4 regions of the Marinobacter sp. SBS5 genome follow, and region 4 is predicted to be linked to each of the others. Evidence: predicted binding sites of a transcription regulator. Region 4 holds the regulator's gene; each other region holds the start of a gene.

Region 1 (5,641 bases), on a different contig from region 4:
GTTGTAGATCACTTCGGCGTAACGCGGCATCAGGCTGTCTTTCAGATGCGCCACTTCGCGGTCCAGAGTGATGGACTCAATCGCACGATGCGCACGCAGCATAATGGTGCCGCCCGGTGTTTCGTAGCAGCCACGGGACTTCATTCCCACGTAGCGGTTCTCGACGATGTCCAAACGACCAATGCCGTTGGCACCCGCCAGCTTGTTCAGGTTTTCGAGAACTTCGTGAGCCTTCAGCTCCTGACCATCGATGGCAACAATGTCACCCTTACGGTAAGTCAGCTCAACGTAAGTCGGCTCGTTCGGAGCGTCTTCCGGAGACACACTCCAACGCCACATGTCTTCCTCGGCTTCCGCCCAAGGATCTTCCAGATTCATGCCTTCGTACGAGATGTGCAGCAGGTTGGCATCCATGGAGTACGGGCTCTTGCCCTTCTTCATCTCAACCGGAATGTTGCGCTCTTCACAATACTTCAGCAGCTTCTCGCGGGAGTTCAGATCCCACTCACGCCACGGTGCAATCACCTTCACACCCGGCTTCAGTGCGTAGGCACCCAGCTCAAAACGTACCTGGTCGTTACCCTTACCGGTCGCGCCGTGAGAAATGGCATCGGCGCCGGTTTCATTGGCAATCTCGATCAAACGACGGGAGATCAGCGGGCGGGCAATGGAGGTACCCAGCAGATACTCGCCTTCATAGATGGTGTTCGCGCGGAACATCGGGAACACGTAATCGCGCACAAACTCTTCGCGCAGGTCCTCGATGTAAATTTCCTTAACGCCCAAGGCTTCTGCCTTCGCACGCGCCGGCTCTACTTCCTCGCCTTGGCCGATGTCGGCGGTAAAGGTAACCACCTCACAGTTGTAAGTATCCTGCAACCACCGAACAATAACGGAAGTATCCAGGCCGCCGGAATAGGCCAGAACCACCTTTTTAATATCAGACATGTCTGTGCTCCAGACTGAACAGAATGGATGTAACAAAAAGAAGGGGCATATTGTACGGGATGGCGGGGGAGTTGGCTATTGGGAGGTGTACCCACCCTCTCGCTACAGGAGAGGGTGAAGCGGATCTAAAAGCTCAACCAATCTGGGCTGATTCGGCCAAGGCTTCTTCGCGGATGCCGTCCCAGCCTTCTTTGATGGAGCGGAGAAGGCTAATCACCTCGTCCAGCTTGGCCATGTCGTTCTTGGCGCTGGCTTCAAGAAGCGTTCGCTCCATGTAGTCGTACAACGCTTCGAGACGGGTTGCTAGCTCGCCGCCCTTTTCAAAGTCCAGAAAGCTTTTTAGCCCACCAATGATTTCGATGGCCTTACCGATCAGTTTGCCTTTACCCTCGTAATCTTTGGCCTGCATGCGGGCTTTGGCCATGTTGATGCGTTCGATGGCCCCGTTGTACAGCAGCTGGATCAGCTTGTGGGGGTCCGCATCGGTGATGCTGGTTTGGGTGTTAACACGTTGGTACGCTTGCAAACCGTTCATAACTAACCTCTTTATCTCTAACCGGGTTCAGCCGATCAATTGTTCTGGTTGTTCTGTTGAGCCAGCGCGGCAAGCTGTTGAGCAACATAATTGCCGGTACTCTGAAGCTGCGCGATTAACGAGTCAGCAGCGGAAAACTGCTTTACCAAACGGGCTCTCAAAGACTCGATTTTATCATCCAAACGAATGCGCTGATCTTGAATATCGTCGAGCCTTCGATTTAACCCCTCAGTTCGGTTATCGAGCCGACCGCTAGACTTCACATACTCATCTACCGCATTGAGCGCGCTAGATGCTATGCCGGAATCACCCGAAAAAAGCGCCTTCACGCCTTCCGGGTGGTCAGCAAGCTGCGTTTTGAATTCGCTCGCATCGAAGTCCAGCTTTCCGGTATCCGGGTTGGTTGAAATACCGAGATCGGCCAGCATCCGGACCGGTGAATTCTGGAGGTCTCCCGGAATGCTAGTTAGCAAGCCCCGCAATTCATTTTGAAGGCTACGAATGGTGGAGTCACCTGTGAGCACTCCCCCACGATCAGTGGCCGCATTGTACCCAGACGCGTTTTTGATCACGCCTTGCAGAGCATTGTACTTGTCAACAAATTCCTGGACCCGCTCTGTCACCGCATCCGGGTCTGAGTTGATGGCAACCGTAGACGTGCCCATCGACTTCAAATCAAACGTCACACCCTCTACGACACCCTCAACCGTATTCGAAGAGCGCGTGATCGCAATGCCGTTCACTTCCAGTTCCGCATTCAGAGCAGCAACGGTTTCACTCATACCCGTACCGCCGCCGTACGCAAACTGCGACAGCCCCGCATCACCAGAAGCCGTTACGCTAATTGCATTCGCCGTACCGCTCTCATCTGAAGTCATCACTAACCGATAGCCAGAACCAGTATCAACCACTCCAGCTGACACACCCGCACCGGCATCATTGATGGCATTCGCGATGCCCTGAAGGGTGTTATTGCTGTCATCGATGGTTACTTCAGTCGTCACACCACCCACCTCGAAGGTAAGCGTACCGTTGCCAAAGGTTGTTGTATCTTTATCTGCTTGGCTCGCAGAGGCCAATGACTGGCGCTGCGCCAACTGAGTGACATTCAGTGTATAGGATCCGCGTGAGACACTACCCTCATCAAGGGTGGCACCGGCAACCGCCTCGTTTGAGATACTCGAAGTGTAAGCGTCAAACGCCGTACCTGACTTCAACCCATCCAAAGGCGACTTCATTTCTTCGAGCGCATTCTTCAATGCGCCGAACGCCGAAATTTTCGCCTGTATCGCCTTTTCTTTACTATTCAGGCGCTCTTCCGTAGGGACACGCTCAGCCGCGACAAGCTTGTCGACCAGATCAGCACTAAAAATGCCTGAACCTACTCCGAGTGAAGAAATCGATGCCATGGTGCGCCTCCATAGGGGCTAAACTGCAAGTATGTCTACCGGTATATAAGAGTTATCGGCAGCAAGCGGAAAAACTTTGCCGCTTTTTTACACTTTTTATACATACATTATGGACCGAAACGAAAAACACCGCCGGCCCTTGCGAGTGCGACGGTGTTAGCAGCTTGCTCTCAGCCCCAAAGCCGAAGCGCTCCGAGCTAAAATGACTAGCCTCAAACCTTGATATCAAACAACGTCAGCGGCTCGTCATGCTGCAAGTTTTTTGCCAACCTTAACGCAACCTCATCCGGAATTTGACGAATCACTTCTTGGGTCTCATTGTCGACAACTCGAACGATCGTCTCGCCACGCTCCATATCGACTTCAAACTGCAAGTCTCGTTGAACATTTTGAACGTAATCATTGAGCCGCGTAACTGCGTCTCCCAACTCTTCCGCTTGAACCACAGAACGAGCCGGCTGAATGCGCTCCAAAGCTGAAGGGTCCGCTATGGAGTCGCGATTGACAGGCCGTGCCTGTTGTGTACCGGGAACCTGATCGCCAGCCTCCACAAACTTGATGCTTGGGCCGTACAACTTCATGTCATTCATAGACCACCCCGCTAACACAAAAGCCAGCCTTTCTTATGAAAGGCTGGCTTTATTATCTATCAACCGGCCCCAATTACTGAAGCAGGGACAGAACCTGGTTTGGACGGGCGTTAGCCTGTGCCAATACAGAGATGCCAGCCTGCTGCAACACGTTGGCCTTGGCCATTTTGGCGGATTCGGCGGCAAAGTCGGCGTCCAAAATTCGACTGTTTGAAGCGCTCAGATTCTCAAGGTTTGTCGAAAGGTTGTTGATTGTGCTCTCAAACCGGTTTTGTACAGCACCCAGATCAGCTCGGAATGCATTCACTTCCGAGAGCGCACCGTCAATGGTAGCCAACGCAGCGCTCGCACCACCTGCAGAAGAAATCGAAATTCCACTGATACCTAGGCCAGTAGCGTTCATGGTTGAATCGAAAGCAATATCAATGGTTTGCCCGGCGTTTGCACCAACCTGGAACGAAACTGCCGACCCCAAACTACCATCCAGAACATTCAAACCATTAAACTGGGTATCAGTGGATATACGACCGATCTCCTCTACGCGCTGATTAACCTCAGCCTGCAGTAAAGCACGATCGTCATCGGTGTTTGAGCCGTTAGCAGCCTGAACAGCCAGTTCACGGATACGCTGGAGGTTAGCAACCGTTTCGTCGAGACCGCCCTCTGCAGTCTGCACCATTGAAATACCGTCGTTAGCATTTCTTTGCGCAACTGTCAGGCCACGAATCTGAGTATCAAAACGTGTAGAAATGGCCAAACCAGCAGCGTCGTCTTTAGCCGAGTTAATGCGCAAACCTGAAGACAACCGCTCCATTGCCTGATTCGCCATACCCTGCGACTTAGAAAGCTGATTCTGAGCGTTCAATGAGGCAATGTTGGTGTTGATTCCGAGAGCCATAATGCTTCCCCTTCGATATTGTGTAGAGACACTTTAGAATGGCCAGCTCCCAGTTGATATTTAGGGAAAGCTGCCCTGATACCCTTCTTAACGGCAGCTGTTCCGATCGCTTTAGAATTCTTTTAATTATTCGTGTAACAAAATGTTATTGTGCAGACTCTGGCAGACTAGGTTCGGCATTCATAAGCCGAGTTGTCACCCAAGGATCGTCCTCAGGAGGTTGATTCGAAAGAATAACTGACGAAAAATGCACGGGCAGTTTTTCAAGAAAGGATTTAAACATCGCGACCCAATGATCTAAAAAGGGTTGCAAGTCCTTATCTTGGTGCGCAAGCCCATGACAAAGCCCGGTCTGCAGAAAGCGCTGCACTGTTCCCTTCAGAATTTGCCAGCCCATTAACTGGATAACAACGGGAGATTGCCGATCACTACCAGGCCCGACTCTATTGAGGTGATCCCGAACCTCGTTACACACAACAATGAGATCCTTACGCCCCCGAAGCCGACTGTTCTTAAGCACTAACAAAAATTCTCGAGCCCTCTCCGCAATCTCTTTAGAAACAGCCCCGAACAACTGTTGTGTATCAAACGCCGGCATACCTTCGAAGCAAGCTTCTAGCGCATCCAGTTCTCGGGTTAGATCTACCGCCTCAGGCTCGAGTCGCTTATTCAGTTCCTCGGCTGACAGCCACTCTGCCCCCTCGATTAGAGCTCCATCCGAACAATTCCTCACCGAAAAGTTAAGCCTTTGGTTCTTACGGTCGAGCAAAAAATTTTCCACGGCTCGCTTAGCCGTAAAGTAATCGCCTTGGGTTATTATCGTGGTTCCGTTAACACCTTGAGTTTCAAATTTTGGCCGAGCTTCCGTGCCTCTCGCCGTTTCTTTCTGGAATCGAGAAGCAAAGTCGGTTCGGGACTCCTGTCCATACACAGAGAATCGCGAGTGATGCTGTGACTTGTCCTGATACCCATAATCAGTTCCGAACAGGAATAAATTCCGAAATCCAAAGGCAAACGCCAGCGCAAGCGCCGCATTGGTGCAAGTTGGAGAGCAGCCAGGAATGGCGTCGGCATTCAGCCCCAAAAACGCTGGAATGTAGTACTCATTGGAGAGATAAAACTGATAGCGCTCAAACAAGGACGGAACAAGTGGATTCACACTGATCGTGCATAGCAGGGTGATGCCTTTCAGGCCATATTGCTCCTCAATATCTTTAAGCATTTCATAGATCATATAGTCGGCATCCAGCTCGACATGGAA
Region 2 (5,641 bases), on a different contig from region 4:
ATGCCTTTTACGATTACTCGTCGTGACTGGTGACCGGGGGCGGCGGGAAGCCTCCCAGTTCCTGCCAACGATTCACAATCCCGCAAAAAAGGTCCGCGGTTTTCTCGGCATCGTAAGCGGCAGAATGCGCTTCTTTGTTATCAAACGGAATCCCGGCCAGTTTGCACGCTTGCGCCAGAACGGTATGGCCGTAGGCCAGCCCCGCCAGGGTGGCGGTATCAAACGTCGAAAACGGGTGAAAGGGATTGCGCTTGATGTCGGCGCGCATAGCAGCGGCGAAGACAAAATTGTGGTCGAAGGTGGCGTTATGGCCAACCAGTACGGCTCGCTTGCAGTCGAAGGCTTTGACCGCTTTACGGATCGGGGAGAATATCTCACTCATGCCTTCGCGCTCAGGAACGGCTTCTCGCTCGGGGTCCCACGGGTCGATGCCTGTGAAGTCCAATGCGGATTGCTCCAGATTGGCACCCTCAAACGGGTCGATTTGCTGAAGATGAGTCTCGCCACGGTGTAGCATGCCGTCTTCATCCATGGTCAGCATTACAGCTGCGATTTCCAGTAGAGCGTCTCTTTCCGGGTTGAAGCCGGCAGTTTCGACATCTACCACAACGGGCAGAAAGCCTCGGAAACGCTGAGACATAGGGTGAAGCGGTTTGTTTTCGTCAGACACGCGAACTCCAATGTTCGTGTTGTAAATTAAATGGTGATCAAGCCATGCGCCAGTGAACGGTTTCACCAGCTTTTAACGGCACGATGGTTCCGTCTGCGAGCGGCAGTTGCTCTGGCATGGACCAAGGTTCGCGCACCAGAGTAATGGTGTCGGTGTTCCTTGGTAAGCCGTAGAAGTCCGCACCGTTGAAGCTGGCGAAGGCTTCCAGCTTGTCCAGAATGCCCAGCTCTTCAAAAATTTCCGCATACAGGCCGATAGCACCGTAGGCGGAATAGCATCCGGCACAGCCGCATGCGGCTTCTTTTTTGTCGCGAGCGTGTGGGGCTGAATCGGTACCCAGGAAGAAGCGAGAATCTCCGCTGGCCACGGCTTCCCGTAGGGCTTCCTGATGTTTATTACGCTTGAGGATGGGCAAACAGTACAAGTGCGGGCGAATGCCGCCGACCAGCATGTGGTTGCGGTTGTACATCAAGTGTTGCGGTGTCAGCGTTGCAGCAAGGTTGTCACCGGTATGGCGGCGTACAAACTCGGCAGAGTCTGCAGTGGTTATGTGCTCCAGAACCACTTTCAGTGCCGGGAAGGCTTCCAAGGTGGGCGCTAAAACGCGCTCCAGAAAGACTTTTTCCCGATCGAAAATATCGATATCAGCATCGGTGACTTCACCGTGCACCAACAACAGCATGCCGCACTCAGCCATGGCTTCCAGCACAGGATAGATGTTGCGAATGTCCTTGACACCTGAGGCTGAATTCGTGGTGGCGCCAGCAGGGTAAAGCTTTGCCGCCACAACACCCGCTGCTTTGGCTTCGCGGATGGTTTCCGGTGTCGTGCTCTCAGTGAGGTAGAGCACCATCAGAGGCTCAAAGCTTGTGCCATTTGCGGCCGCCAGAATCCGTTCCCGATAGGCCGTTGCGGATGCCGCATCGGTTACCGGTGGTACTAGGTTCGGCATGATGATGGCGCGGCCGAAGCAAGCGGCAGTCGCCGGTACAACACTGTTCAATACATCGCCATCACGAACGTGCAAATGCCAGTCGTCCGGGCGGGTGATGGTCAGTTGTTTGGTCATGAGATATTCGCCAAGCAGCTCTAAAAATTTTGCAAATTATATCAGAAGGCCGTCACGAATGTTTTCGATCTGAATGTGTTTCTGGGGCTCAAGTATTGTTCAAGGCTGCCGATACTCAATAAGAGAATGAGTTAACGGGTGTCGGGGCGTTTCTATGGTGATGTTAAAGCGCAGGTCTACAGAAAAGGAAGTCGCTACCTTAGCGAGCGTACTTCTGTTGTGGACGTTTGCATCCCCGGCTTCGGCATCCAGTTATGGGGCCGGTATTGAGAATAGCCGTTGGTACCTTTCGGAATCGGTGTTCGAATGCTCATTGGTCCATGAAGTGCCCGGATTTGGGCGCGCGGTTTTTAGTCATCGGGCGGGAGAGGACCTGGCGTTCTACCTGGAATCCACCGTCCCGGTGATGAAGCCCGGTAGAGGACGGCTCGTGGTAGAAGCGCCTGTTTGGCGCCCTGGCGTAGCACCTCGGCCCGTTGGCACCGTAAGTGTATCGGACGGCCAGCGCTCTGTTAGCGTTGGCGCTAGAGAGGCCAGCATGATGGCTCAGGGTTTGCTGCAGGGTATGCAACCCACTCTGACCCGGGCATCCCGATATGATCAGGGCCCCGTGAGAGTCTCTCTTTCGAACGTGAATTTTTCGGCGCCATATTCGGACTATCTGCAGTGTGTAGCGGGTCTATTGCCGGTGAACTATGACCAAATTCGCCGCTCTCGTGTACCTTTTGCCAGCGGTGGCGCAGTGCTTTCTGAGGCAGATCGAACGCTGTTGGATAACATCGTGACTTACGTGATGGCTGATTCCACGATCGAGCGCATTTTAGTGGATGGCCATTCGGACAGCGTGGGGAGTCGGATTGATAACCGTGCACTGTCAGAAGAACGGGCGAACGTTGTTGCGGAGTATTTGGTCGCTCAAGGCCTTGATGAAGACCTGCTGATTGTCCGCAGTCACGGAGATCAGTTCCCGGTATCGCGTCGCCACCGGGATAACCGAAGGGTGACGATTCGTTTGCAGCGGCAGGGGGAGCGCCCTGAGTTTCAGCAGGCGAGCGGAAGCGGCGACAAGTTTTCTGGCTAAGCCTAACCCTAACCCAGACTAATAAACCGAGTTCAAAACCTCGAGGTGAGCGGTCACGCTTTCGCCTAGCGCCCTCAAATGATACCCGCCTTCCAGCGTTGAGATCACTCGATCGTTGGCATGATCATGAGCCACACTTACGATCATCTCGGTCAGCCAACGATAATCCTCTGTTTCCAGATTCATTTCCGCCATCGGGTCTAGCCTGTGGCCGTCAAAGCCTGCCGATACTAGAACCAGTTGCGGGCGAAAATCTTGAAGTTTTTTCAGCCAAGTCGCTTCCACACGTTTGCGATATTCCGCAGATGAGCAATTCGCTTCAATCGGCGCATTGATGATGTTGTCAGGCTGGCGGTGCACATGGCTGTGGGGATACAGCGGGTGCTGGAAGCTTGAACACATCAGTATGCGCTCGTCACCACTGACGATGTCTACGGTTCCGTTGCCCTGGTGAACATCGAAATCGATGATGGCAACCCGCTCAAGTTGATGGAAGTTGAGGGCCCGTAACGCCGCCAGAGCAATGTTGTTGTAAAAGCAAAATCCCATGGATTTTGTGCGTTCGGCATGATGCCCCGGAGGTCTTGCACAAATAAACCCGTTGGTAACCTGACTGCTCATGACCATATCAACGGCTTGCACATTTCCTCCGGCGGCCAATCTGGCGGCCCTGAGGGTGTCAGGCATCAGCGAGGTATCCGGATCGGTAAACACCCGGCCACGGGTGGGTGACATCAAGTCGAGTTGTTGCAGGTAGGACTCGGGGTGGACCATCAGCAACTGGTCACGAGTAATTTCTTCAGGCCTTACCCAATCGAGTTTCTCTTGAAGCTCGGAGTCAGCAATGTGTGCCAGAATGCTTTTAATGCGTTCCGGGCTTTCCGGATGCTCCGGGCCCATGTTGTGTTTCAGGCAATCATCGTGGGAAAAGAATGCGGTGGTCATGCTGAGAGTCTAAGCCTGAGTCCGGTTGCTATTATTGTCATGTTAACAAGGATGTGAGGTAGATGTGGGCTACTTTCGTCTAATAACCGGCGGGTAACCGGCAGGATAGTCGATTTACATCAGGAAATACCGATCTAAGATAAGGTATACATTGATAAGTAACCTGTTTTATTGAGATTCTTATCTACGTTGCCGCCGCTTGGATCAGGGAGAGTTCTCTTGAGTACCCGTTATTTGGAAAGTTTGTTCAATCCCGAATCCATCGCTGTCATCGGTGCTTCCGAGCGGTCAGATAATCTGGGTGGCATGGTTTTGCGGAACATGCTGGGTGGCGGTTTCCCCGGTCGTATGGTGGTCGTAAACCAGAGCTATTATGACAACGTTCATGGTGTCCCTTGTGTCGCGAAAGTGTCGCAACTGGATTTCACACCCGATCTGGCCATTGTCTGCACCCCGCCCCATACCGTTCCCAAAATGATCCGAAAGCTGGGCGAAAGCGGCGTTCGAACGGCCATCGTGATGACCGGTGGTATGTCTCGTACCCACAGTAAAACCGGCCAGCCTTTAATGTATTCGGTGCGCGATGCGGCAAGAGAAACCGGGATACGGGTCTTGGGGCCAAACACTATTGGTTTGATGGTGCCAGCGCGGCACCTGAACGCTACCTACGCGCACATGGGGGCAATTCCTGGCCGCGTGGCGTTTATTGGCCAGTCGGGCACAATCGCCAGTTCGGTACTGGATTGGGCGTTCGCTCGAGGCGTGGGCTTCTCCTACTTCCTGACGCTGGGCGATGGTATGGATATCGATCATGACGATCTGATTGATTATCTCGCACAGGACAGCCAAACCCGAGCCATCTTGTTACATATCGAAAGCATCCCCAATCCTCGCCGGTTTATGTCGGCCGTTCGGGTCGCCTCACGCACCAAACCGGTTATTGCGGTTAAATCCGGGCGGGTGCCCGAGTCGGAATGGATTCCCCATGAACTTCCCGCCGGAGTGTCTCACAGCGATCCTGTTTATGACGCGATGCTGCAACGAGGTGGTGTGCTGCGGGTTGATGGTTTGGGGCAGATGTTTGATGCACTGGAAACTCTGACCCGTATGCGGCCCTTGAGACGGGAATCCTTGGCTATTATCGCGAACGGCGTTGGCCCCGGAGTGCTGGCGGTTGACCGGTTGTCGCACCTAGGCGGCGAGTTGGCTGAGTTATCGGATACAACCGTTAAAGAACTTGGGGAGTTGTTGCCGCCCTATTGGACCCGGAAGAACCCCATCGATTTGAACTACGATGCGTCGCCTGAGCTATACGGCAAAGCGGTCAAAATTCTCGCCAAAGATCCGAATATTGCGAACGTTTTGGTGATGTACGCGCCCACGCTGGTGCAGGACAGCCTACAGATCGCCGATGCAGTGGTGCAGGCATCGAAAGGTACGCGGCTGAATATTTTCACCTGTTGGCTAGGCCAGAGTACGGTGATGGATTCCCGCGAGGAATTTTATCGTGCAGGCTTGCCGTCGTTCTTTAATCCGGAAAAAGCGGTTACCGCCTTCATGCAGCACGTGAAACATCAGCGTGTGCAACGGCTTTTGAGCGAAACACCTGAGTCGTTCACGGACCATTTCGCGGACAGAGCTAACACGCGCTCGCTCGTCGCCAAAGCCCTTCGGGACGGCCGTAAACATCTTTCCAGTCGCGAGGCCCGTCAGGTGATTCGGGATTATGGCGTTAATGCCATTGAAACCGTTTACTGCGATGATGTTGAGGAAGTACTGGAAATGTTTGCGGTTGAGCGCCGCCCAATTGATCTGACCATCGTTCATGAGCAGGTGTGTTATCCCTTCCTTGATCTCACCCCGACACAGAGCCGCT
Region 3 (5,641 bases), on a different contig from region 4:
CGCTCAGGGGACAAACCACGCCCGATCGCAATCATTTCATACTCGCCCTTACGAGCCACTTCCAGAACGCTTTTGGATATATCGGTCGCGGTTATACGAACGTCCCGGAGTTTGCCCGGACGGGTCTGCCGAAACTCATCAAGCACCATTGAAACCGAGTATGGCTCCTGCCCGGTTGAACATGCAGCCGACCAAATCCGCAGTGGCTGCAACGATTTGCGCTCAGCAAACTCTGGCAGAAGTTTGTCCTGGAGAATACGAAACGGATGATTATCCCGAAACCAAAGCGTCTCGTTGGTGGTCATCGCATCAATCACGACTTCGCGAAGGCCCATACGCCCAGACCGTTTTAGCCGCTCGAGAAGCTCACCAAGCGAACTCAAACCGTTATCTTCAAGAATTCTGCGTAGCCGGCTTTTAACCAAATACTGCTTGTTATCGCCCAGCAAAATGCCACAGGCATCCTGTAAGAACGTTTTGAACTCTTCGTATTCCCGAGGCGTTATTTCCGCGTTCATTGCATCTCTATCATGGGTAAAACGGTTAACCGGGACATCAATCCTGCCCGATCAATTCCATTACACGCTCAGCCAGTTCGTCCGGGCTAAATTTTGCCATAAAATCGTCTGCACCCACCTTCTGCACCATGGCCCGGTTAAAAACACCGCTCAGCGATGTGTGCAGCATGATGAACATATCTTTTAGCGCAGGGTCTTCTTTGATTCGGGTAACCAGCGTATAGCCATCCATCTCGGGCATTTCCACATCGGAGATAATCAGCGAGAGGTGGTCTCGAATGGATGAACCATCCTGCGTGAGACTTTTCAAGTAGTCCAGCGCTTGCCTGCCATCGTTATGAGTAATGACTTCCATTCCAATCGCCGTCAGACAACGGCTGATCTGGCGCCGCGCTACGGCGGAATCATCTACCACGAGGACAGGAAGATGACGTTTGGACTGAGCCGCACTTCGCGTCACAATCTCTTGATTAACGTCTTCACGAAGCGGAGAAACCTCTGAAAGAATCTTCTCTACATCGATGATTTCAACCAGTTTTTCATCAACTTTGGTAACCGCCGTCAAGTATACATCTTTGCCCGCTCCTTTCGGCGGCGGCATGATGTCTTCCCAATTCATATTTAAAATGCGGTCGACGCCAGACACCAAAAACCCCTGGGTCTTTCGGTTGTATTCCGTGATGATCACAAAGCTCGTCGCCAGTTGCTCCTGGGGTACGCCTGGCAGACCGATCGCCATGCCCATGTCAACAATGGGAATGGTCTCCCCACGAATATGGGATACGCCGCGCACAACCGCACGACTGTTAGGAATAGAAGACAGTCTTGGGCACTGCAACACTTCTTTCACTTTGAAGACGTTAATACCATAGACCTGACGGCCACGGAGCCGAAACAGCAACAGTTCGAGCCGATTCTGGCCGACCAGCTGGGTGCGCTGATTAACGCTTTGAAGTACCCCTGTCATGACGCTCTACTCCTAGGGTGCCCTTAACCGGCACTGATTTTGCTTTATAGTTCACAAGCATTGAATTCAGACACAGTGTAACGGCCATATGCCCAGATCCTTAACTTTTTTTAAAGGGCAGCAGACATACCAACAGCATAGGACAAAGCAACAAAGATGCGCACCCTCTTATTTCTTACGCTGACCCTCTTTTTCAGCCTCCCCGTCTTCGCCAAACAGACCACAACCGCCAGCGATATTCGAAACATGGCACAGCGTTTCTTGCAAACATGGGCCGAGGATCAATCGGAACTAAATCGGCGCATTGAGTATCAAATAGGCAATATTGACCGGCGCCTGAAACTGGCACCGTGCGAGGGAAAGCCTGAACTGAACTTCGTTAGCGATCCGCTGCGAACGCCGAGCCCTTCCATTCTTATTAGCTGCGCTGGCGAGCGTCCGTGGCGAATGTACGTTACGGCGTCTGTGGAGATCTACGGCGAAGCCATCGTTGCTGCACGCCCCTTAACAAGGGGCGAGCGATTAACCAGCGCTGCCCTGACGACAAGCGAAGTTCAGCTGAATGCCAGTCGCCGGGGCACTCTAACCGACATAGACACAATTCAGGGCATGATGGTTCGCCGCCCCGTTAAAACGGGCACAATGCTGACTCCGGACTTGCTGGAAGCCCCTGATGCCATCGAGCGGGGCGACCATGTTATTATTGTTGCCCAATCCGGCTCGTTTTCGGTCAGTTCCCGCGGCAAAGCTCTTGGCAACGCAAGTATCGGGGAGCAAGTGCTGGTAGAGAATCTTCGTTCCGCGCGCACACTCAAGGCAACCGTGGTAGCGCCGGGGCGTGTTGAGATACCGATGCAATAGCGCTTAACGACAGAGCGGAAATTTTTTTCCTGAAAAGACTAAAGTACGGCAACACCTTGCCGATAAGAAGGTATAAACCCGATTCTGCCACTCGTTAGCAGTGGTCACAGGCAAGCAGGTAATTTTATGTCAGTTGACTTAAATGGAATTGGCCCAGGCCAGGTCAACACCACCAGAACACCGGCCGATAAAGCGGCAAGCACCGCCAACACCACGTCATCAGCAGCCGATCAAGCCCAGGCGCAAGGCCCAGCTGCTCGTGGCGAGAACGTTAGCCTTAGCAGTCAGGCCAAAAACCTGAAACAGCTTGAGCAAAAGCTTGGCGATTACCCGGAAATGGACGACGATCGCATCGCGCAGATTCGCTCGGCACTGGATAACGGCACCTACAAGATCGACGCAGAAAAACTGGCCCAGAAAATGCTTGAGATGGATGAAAGCATTTTTGGGTGAGTAGAATATGGCCGCTATCGATGAGTTGAAGACCCTTCTTAGTGAAGACCTCCGCCAGCTGGAAGGCTTGGCGGATCTTCTCCTTAGGGAGAAGCAGGCATTGTCCTCTCCGGATATCAGTCCTCTGCAAGAGCTTACACAAGAAAAGAATCAAATTCTTGGCGCTATCCGTGATCGAGCCCGACAGAAGATCCACCTGTTGGTGAACATGGGCTATCGCCCTGACTCCGGCGAGCCCTCGCGCTTTATTCAGGCCGGCGGAATGAGTGATTTGCATCAGCTGTGGAAAGCGGCCGATCAAAAGCTTCGGGAGTGTCAGTCACTCAACCAGAACAACAGTCGAGTGGTCAGTCATCTGCAAAAGCGCCTCGCACGCGTCACTGATATTTTCCGCGGTGCCTCTAGCCAGCAAAAGCTCTACGGCGCTCAGGGTCAGCAGACCAGCGTTTCAAGTAGCACCGTTTTTGCCAGCGCTTGATTCTCGCTAGTAAAAAGTAAAATGCCCGGCTCTTGGCCGGGCATTTTGTTTAGAACGCAACAATTGGTTGTTAACGGGTATAGATGGTCATGTTCGAATCGGGATGAAACCGAATATCCTGAATACTGACACTCCCCATCGATGCGCCGTTCCCGCCTGCGACTCGGATATTCTCCACTCTGATTTCCTCAATGCGCTCGGGCAACGCCAGCGTTATAGCGCCATCATCCCGAATCGAGTATCGCTCTTCGCCTTCACGATACTGCACACCCGAAATGGTGAGGTCAGAGTCAAGGAAACTCAAGACAGGCACAAACACGTTGGCCGCAAGCCGAACCCCCTCTACCGCATCAAGGCCAGCCTCATCAGCGTTGCCGCCCTTCGCATCCGCCGCCTTACCCGGCATTGACGCCACCTTTTCAATGCGGTCCATCAAACCTATGCCCCGCTGCCCTGACACCGACGACATTTCATCTTCCGTCAACGGAGCGAATCCGCGCCCTTCATACAACTGCCCTGCACTCGCTACAGTTTCTGCATCGTCATTATCAGTGTTCGTAGACGCAAAAGAGACCAACGGTTGAAATGGAAGAGCAACCATCGTCACCAGTGCCGCCGTATTGCGGTATCGAGACTGGTGCTTCAAAACCCGAATCAGGTCTTTTTCAGTGATACAGCCCGATGCAATCAGAACCTCACCCAAGCGCTGCCCAGAGGTTCGCTGAAGCTTCAACGCATCATCGAGCTCTGACTCAGACAAGTATCCGCGATTGATCAACAACCGGCCAAGCCGTGACTTTTCTTCAAATCCTCTTTGGACTTTCACTCATGTTCTCCTGTGTTCACCATGAACACCGTACAACCAAGCCCGGCATTGTGATTTCCTTCAAGCTATTACAAGCGTAGTTGAGCACCGACCTACTTGCTGTTTGCTTTTACTCTTATCGGCGTAAGGATCTGTTAATATCGTTAACTGCTTTGTAGCGAATCTGATTATGTCACCTATTCCGACACTCACTGAAACAAAGAGCAGCCTTTAAATGACAAACTTCGTAAAACAACAATCTCTTGTGATTTATGCCGCATTGTTGGTCCTTTCGGCGCTTATTTTTGCCAGCACAGCGCACGCGGACAGCAACGATGAGTTGCCAAAAGTACGCTTCGTGACTTCCGAAGGGGCGTTTGAACTCCTTTTGCGCCCCGACGTTGCCCCCAAAACCGTCGAGAACTTTTTGAACTACGTGGAAGATGACTTCTACGATGACACTATTTTTCACCGTGTCATATCAGGCTTCATGATCCAGGGCGGTGGGTTCACTGCTGACATGCGCCAGAAACCCACCAACTCCCCCATCGTCAATGAAGGCAGCGAAACCCTGCCAAACCTGCGTGGTACCATCGCGATGGCCCGCACCAGCAACCCCGACTCTGCCACATCACAGTTCTTCATTAATGTCGTGGATAACGACTTCCTGAATGCAGGTGTGCGCGGTGCCGGTTATGCGGTTTTCGGAAAAGTAACTCAGGGCATGGGCGTGATCGACAAAATCGCCTCAGTGCAGACCGGACGCAAGCGAGGCATGTCCGACGTACCGCTCTCCCCTGTCGTTATTAAAAGTGTTACCCGGATTACCGCTGAAGACTGATGTCGATCACTGGCCCCCTGAAACCGCCGGCCACAGAGCCGGCGGAATTGATTTGGCAAGATGGCGTTCCCGAATCGGCCCGTTTTGGCGATGTCTATTTCAATCGCAACGATGGTCTCTCCGAAACCCGGCATGTGTTTATCGAACCCAACAACCTGTCTGGGCGTTTCGCTCAACTGCCGAGCCATGGCCACTTTGTGATCGGCGAAACAGGGTTTGGATCGGGTCTGAGCTTTTTGACAGCTTGGGATGAATGGCAACGGCAAACTTCGCACCAGCAAAACACCGTACTGCACTTTATTTCCTTTGAGCGTTACCCGTTAACCCGCGAAGAACTGAAACTCGCATTAGCGCGCTGGCCAGAAGTCACCCCGTTATCAGTACAATTAATCAGCCACTATCCACCGCTAATGAAAGGTGTTCACCGCCTGGTTTTCGATGGCGGGCGAGTCAGACTCACTTTGTTTTTTGGTGAGCTTCGCAACGGTCTGGACCAACTCCCGTTTTATGCAGATGCGTGGTTTCTCGATGGCTTTGACCCACAGTACAACCCGGAGATGTGGTCCGATGAGGTCATTCAATCCGTGCGGGCTCACAGCCAACCGGGCACAACGTTCGCTACCTTCACCGCCGTGGGCCGAATTCGGCGATCCCTTGAAGCTGCAGGGTTCGAGACTCGAAAACTAACGGGCTTTGGCCGAAAACGTGAAATGCTCTC
Region 4 (5,641 bases):
GGCATATGCTGAACAAGTACAATCGGTGCAGGAAAACTGGCGGGCAATACGCTTAATACTTTTTGCAGAGCAACCGGCCCTCCCGTAGAGGTGCCAATACCAACCACACTGTATTGCCGTGCTGGCGTTTTTTTGACGGACCGCCGGGGCGTACCCGTAGAAGCAGTTTCATGGTGCACTTCTTTCGTCGCCGGCCGCACTGAAGGCCGCTCGGCACGCTGCGCGACTGCCCTACGTAGTGGCGGCGCAACAGTCGCAGCCTTAGGTTGCGAAACCGCTGCTCGGGCTCGCGGCTGGCTTTTGGCGAGATCCAGCACTCTGTTGATCAGAATATTCTGTAGTTGGCTGGTATCTCGGGCTATTTCCTCGAAATTCTTTGGCAAGAAATCGACAGCACCGGCTTCCAGTGCATCAAGCGTGACTCTGGCACCTTCATAAGTGAGCGAGGAGAACATCAATACCGGCGTGGGCTGCTTTGCCATGATTTCACGAACCGCAGAAATGCCATCCATAATGGGCATTTCATAGTCCATGGTGATTACATCCGGGCGTAGCTTTTCCGCCAGCTCTACGCCTTCCCGGCCATTGGTGGCGGCTCCAACTACGGTGATCTGGCCCGAGGCCGTCAGGATTTCCGTCAGCCTTTTTCTAAAGAAACCTGAATCATCAACGACCAGGACAGAAACTGTCATCCCTTTCTCCTAAACGCCCGGAATCACCCGTAGTGCTGAAGCAAACTGGGCACGTCAATTATCAAGGCAATGCGGCCGTCACCTGTAATGGTTGCTCCCGCCATACCCGGCGTTCCCTGAAGCGCGCGCCCCAAGGGTTTGATCACCACCTCTTCCTGCCCGACCAATTGGTCAACCACGAAACCGACCTGCTTGGTCCCCATCGCAACGATCACGACATGGGCATTGGCAGCCTCTTTCTGAGCCGCTGCTCCGTGCACCAGCCACCGCTTGATGTGAAACAGGGGAAACACTTTATCGCGAACCACAATGCACTCACGCCCATCGACCCTATTGGTTTTGGTGAGGTCGAGGTGGAAAATTTCCACGACGTTTACCAACGGCAGCGCGAACGATTGTTCGCCCAGCATGATCATCAGCGTTGGCATAATGGCCAGCGTGAGCGGCACCTTGATGATGATTTTGGTGCCTTTACCCAGCTCGGACTCAATGGATATCTGCCCATTCAGCTGTGCAATCCGGTTCTTGACCACGTCCATGCCGACACCACGGCCAGACACGTCAGAGATCTGCTCTTTGGTCGAAAAACCGGCAGCAAAAATAAGGTTAAAGCATTCGTTGTCGGTCAGCCTGTCCGCGGCATCCTGATCATACAGCCCCTTTTCGACAGCCTTTCGGCGCAGAACGTCAGGATCCATTCCGCCGCCATCATCTGTGATCGAGAGCAAGATGTGGTCGCCTTCCTGCTGCGCAGACAAGGTAACGGTTCCCGCCCGGGGTTTGCCGGCATCTTCTCGGACATCCGGCCCCTCAATACCATGATCGACTGAATTACGGACCAAATGCACCAGTGGATCAGCAAGCGCTTCCACCAGATTTTTATCCAGATCCGTGTCTTCACCATGCATGACAAGGTTGACTTCTTTCTTCAGGCTGCGAGCAAGATCACGCACCACCCGAGGAAAACGTCCAAACACCTTCTTAATGGGCTGCATGCGGGTTTGCATGACCGCAGCCTGAAGATCGGTGGTCACCACATCCAGGTTAGCGACCGCTTTATGCATGTGCTCGTCTTCGCTTTCCGAGCCCAAACGCTGAAGCCGGTTTCTGACCAACACCAACTCGCCCACCATATTCATGATGTCATCCAGGCGCTTGGTATCGACCCGGACCGTGGTTTCCCCCACTGGAGCAGTTTCTCTGGCCGGGGCTACTGTTTTGGCAGCGGGAGCGGGGTCAGGTTTGGCTACGGGTTCCGGAGTTCGCGCGGGTTGGGCGCTGACTTCCGGTTGAGGGGCGGCACTACTCTCCGTCTGCCCTACGGGGCCTCCGCCTTTGCCGTGAAGCTCATCCAGCAGGCGTTCGAACTCATCGTCAGTGATCAGCTCTGAACTTTCTCCGACCGCTTGCTGAGCGCCTGAGCTCTTCACCGAGCTGTCCGCTTCGCTCGCTTCAGGAGCCACAAACTTGCCTTTTCCGTGGAGCTGATCAAGCAAGGCCTCAAACTCATCATCGGTGATCTCGTCACCGCTGCCACTGGCTTCAGGGCCCGTTTCCCCAGCACTTGAAGAAGCGCTAGGTTCCGCAGGTGCAGCGGCTTTGTCATCCGCCAGCGCATCGAGCAATTGCTCGAACTCTTCGTCAGTAATATCGCCCTGATTATCCGACCCGGAGGCCTCAACCTGGTTTGATGAATCTACAGCTGCTGGCGCAGGCGTTTCCGACTCGGGGATCGCCAATGCATCCAGAGCTTCAATCAAATTGGCAGGGGCCGGCGTCAGCTCTTCACGATTGCGAACTTCTTCAAACATGGCATTGACGTTGTCGAGGGCCTGAAGCACAACGTCCATTAACTCGGGGGTGACCTTACGCTTGTGGTTGCGCAATATATCGAACACGTTCTCTGCGGAATGACAGCAGTTCACCAAAGCATCAAGCTGGAGGAACCCGGCACCACCTTTGACGGTGTGAAAGCCGCGAAATATGGCGTTAAGCAGATCGCTGTCGTCTGGATGCTGCTCCAGATCAACCAACTGCTCCGACAGCTTTTCGAGAATCTCACCGGCTTCTATCAAGAAGTCCTGAAGAATCTCTTCATCGGCATCAAACGCCATGGGTCACCCTCTTTATAATTCAGAAACCGAGACTGGATAGTAAGTCGTCAACGCCGTCCTGCCCCGAAACAACATCGTCTCGCTCGGCAGCTTTTATTTGTGGACCTACTCCCTTTTCGGCCGATTCTTCTTTTTCTTCAATCTGATGGACCGTGCCGGTCAACTGGTCGACGTGGCTGGCCATAACAACCAAGCCCAACAGGTTTTCTTCCACCTCTTTGACAAGCGCAGTGACCTTTTGAATCACCTGACCCGTAAGGTCCTGAAAATCCTGGGCCAACAGAATCTCTGAAAGGTTCTTGTACAGGTTGCCCGAGTCCTCGCCCAAGGTTCCGAAGAAGGTATCGATTCGCGCGTACAGCTCCCGGAACTCTGCTGGCTCCATCTCCCGACGACGCAAGCGCTGCCACTCGTCCCGCAGACTCAAAGCTTCATCACGGATTGCGTGCGCCACGGGCATGCTTTCCTCAACCAGATCCATCGTGCGGTTAGCGGCCTGACCAGTCATTTGCACTACGTAGGCCAAGCGATCCGACGCATCAGACATTTTCGAAAGCGCTTCTTTCTGTTCCGCATTCCTAGGGTCTATCTGGAAATTCCGAATTGCTTCGTGAAGACTCCGGGTCAATCGTCCCACTTCCTGATACAGGCTTTGGTCACGTACTTCGCTAAGTTCATTAATGACCGTCATCGCCCGTGCGAAGTCGCCGCTGTTGACGCTCTCAACCAATTGCGAGGTCTGCTGTTGCAGTTTTTCTGTGACCTCTGGGTCGAGACCCCGTTGGGTGTGTTTGCTGTCACTCATGCGAGCTGCCCGACCTTTGGTTACTGAATACGTTCAAAAATCTTCTCGATTTTTTCTTTAAGAACAGCTGCCGTAAACGGCTTAACGACGTATCCGTTCACCCCGGCTTGTGCAGCCGCCACAATCTGATCACGCTTGGCTTCAGCGGTGACCATCAATACGGGCAGGTTCTTCAGGCTGTCATCAGCTCGGACGGCCTTCAACAAATCAAAGCCTGACATACCCGGCATGTTCCAATCGGTCACCAAAAAGTCATAGTGTCCGTTCTTGAGCATCGGCAACGCCGTGTTGCCATCGTCGGCTTCGTCAGTATTGGTAAACCCCAAGTCACGCAGCAGGTTTTTGATAATTCTTCGCATTGTGGAAAAATCATCCACAATGAGTATCTTCATGTTCTTGTCCAAAGGGACCTCCAGTAAATAACACCCGGATGTAGGACAGCCCGCTGATATCCGGCAGGCTGCGTAAGATTCTGTTCAGGACGCTCGAGCGTTACCTGTCACCATGTTCGCGCCAATCTGATAGCCGGCCGCGAAGGCGCAGGGCTGCTTGACTGTGAATCTGGCTGACTCGGCTTTCACTGACCCCAAGTACCGCCCCAATTTCCTTTAGGTTCAATTCTTCCTGATAATACAAGCTCAGCACTAACTTTTCTTTCTCTGGAAGTGCTTCAATCGCTTCGGCCAAGCTACGCTGAAAGGCACCTGCGGAAATGCCATCCAATGGATTATCACTGGCCTCTTGTTCTTCTATCGGCAGCTCACCGGATTCATTGAGTTCATCCAAACTAAATAATCTACCGCTGTTGGCATCGGCAAGGGACGAATGGTATTCCGCCAATTCAATACCCAACTCTTCCGCCACCTCAGCGTCTTGCGCCTCTCGACCAATTCGGTCTTCAACCGATTTAATTGCGGCAGAGATTCGGCGGGCATTGCGGTGCACCGAACGAGGCACCCAATCACCTTTTCGAATTTCGTCAACCATCGCGCCACGGATTCGAATACCCGCATAGGTCTCAAAGGTCGCGCCCTTACCCGAAGAATAACGCTGGGCAGCCTCGAGCAAACCGATCATTCCGGCCTGCATAAGGTCATCAAGCTGCACAGATGCTGGCAAACGGGCCATCAAATGAAGGGCAATTTTTTTGACAAGCGGGGCATGATCTTCGACTAAGCTCGAAGCGTTGCATGCACCTGCCTGTTGATATATCCCCAGATTCTTCGCCAATGTCATGTATCCGGCTTTTATTATTGGAATGAATTCAACTCAGACTTCGACGAGCCGCTCCACGAAAAACTCCAGATGCCCTCGAGGAGAGGATGGCAGCGGCCAACTATCTACTTTGTCTGCCAATGCGCGTATCGCAATAGACGCTTTCGCACGAGGGTACGCATCCAGGACAGCCCGCTGGCGTTGAACGGCTTTCTTGACCGCTTCGTCGTAAGGCACAATGCCGACATATTGTAACGCCACATCCAGAAAACGCTCGGTAACTCGCGTCAACTTTTCGAACAAGTGCTTACCTTCTTCTTCGCTTCGAACCTGGTTAGCAAGAACCCTAAAGCGATCCGTTCCGTAATCACGGTTCATCAGCTTAATGAGTGCATACACATCCGTTATCGAGGTCGGCTCATCGCAAACAACCAGCAAGAGCTCTTGCGCTGCGCGCAAGAAACTAACGACAGACTCGGAGATACCGGCGGCGGTGTCCACTATCAAAACGTCAATCTGGTCACCCAGCTCGCTGAACGCATTGATCAAGCCTGCATGCTCCATGGGACTAAGCTGTGTCATTCGCTGCGTACCGGAAGAGGCAGGCACGATTTTGATACCGCCAGGACCATCCACCAGCACATCTTTCAGATCACACTCACCACTGAGCACATCGTGCAAATTTTTATTGGCTGTTACGCCTAGCAGCACATCCAGATTACCCAACCCCAAGTCGGCATCGAGTACAACAACACGGCGGCCTTTTTCTGCCAACGCTATCGCCAGATTGACCGACACGTTGCTCTTCCCGACAC

What was found. The regulator FliA, encoded in region 4, starts transcription of late flagellar genes. The targets are predictions, from matches to a motif close to CTAAAGTTTNNNNNNNNNNNGCCGNTAA.
Region 1: a site for FliA is predicted at 2,945-2,972, ahead of fliD (flagellar filament capping protein FliD). Genes of this name have one in related genera too.
Region 2: a site for FliA is predicted at 1,827-1,854, ahead of ACNQ6O_RS05490 (flagellar protein MotY). Genes of this name have one in related genera too.
Region 3: a site for FliA is predicted at 2,385-2,412, ahead of flgM (flagellar biosynthesis anti-sigma factor FlgM). Genes of this name have one in related genera too.

What each region holds. Positions count from the first base shown of each region.
Region 1 is NZ_JBLWAZ010000001.1:1,053,763-1,059,403, reverse strand. Features, by position in the region: gene ACNQ6O_RS05055 (argininosuccinate synthase) at 1-948, opposite strand, end outside; gene fliS (flagellar export chaperone FliS) at 1,082-1,483, opposite strand; gene fliD (flagellar filament capping protein FliD) at 1,519-2,892, opposite strand; gene ACNQ6O_RS05040 (flagellar protein FlaG) at 3,105-3,482, opposite strand; gene ACNQ6O_RS05035 (flagellin domain-containing protein) at 3,556-4,380, opposite strand; gene ACNQ6O_RS05030 (motility associated factor glycosyltransferase family protein) at 4,526-5,641, opposite strand, start outside.
Region 2 is NZ_JBLWAZ010000001.1:1,171,002-1,176,642, forward strand. Features, by position in the region: gene rnt (ribonuclease T) at 14-670, opposite strand; gene pyrC (dihydroorotase) at 708-1,739, opposite strand; gene ACNQ6O_RS05490 (flagellar protein MotY) at 1,894-2,820, shown strand; gene ACNQ6O_RS05495 (histone deacetylase family protein) at 2,839-3,765, opposite strand; gene ACNQ6O_RS05500 (GNAT family N-acetyltransferase) at 3,985-5,641, shown strand, end outside.
Region 3 is NZ_JBLWAZ010000002.1:51,353-56,993, forward strand. Features, by position in the region: gene ACNQ6O_RS05865 (CheR family methyltransferase) at 1-518, opposite strand, end outside; gene ACNQ6O_RS05870 (chemotaxis protein CheV) at 556-1,485, opposite strand; gene flgA (flagellar basal body P-ring formation chaperone FlgA) at 1,642-2,346, shown strand; gene flgM (flagellar biosynthesis anti-sigma factor FlgM) at 2,473-2,799, shown strand; gene ACNQ6O_RS05885 (flagella synthesis protein FlgN) at 2,807-3,277, shown strand; gene ACNQ6O_RS05890 (pilus assembly protein PilB) at 3,348-4,103, opposite strand; gene ACNQ6O_RS05895 (peptidylprolyl isomerase) at 4,318-4,923, shown strand; gene mnmC (bifunctional tRNA (5-methylaminomethyl-2-thiouridine)(34)-methyltransferase MnmD/FAD-dependent 5-carboxymethylaminomethyl-2-thiouridine(34) oxidoreductase MnmC) at 4,929-5,641, shown strand, end outside.
Region 4 is NZ_JBLWAZ010000003.1:460,727-466,367, forward strand. Features, by position in the region: gene ACNQ6O_RS09225 (protein-glutamate methylesterase/protein-glutamine glutaminase) at 1-692, opposite strand, end outside; gene ACNQ6O_RS09230 (chemotaxis protein CheA) at 716-2,806, opposite strand; gene ACNQ6O_RS09235 (protein phosphatase CheZ) at 2,826-3,611, opposite strand; gene cheY (chemotaxis response regulator CheY) at 3,632-4,003, opposite strand; gene ACNQ6O_RS09245 (RNA polymerase sigma factor FliA) at 4,104-4,847, opposite strand; gene ACNQ6O_RS09250 (MinD/ParA family protein) at 4,881-5,641, opposite strand, start outside.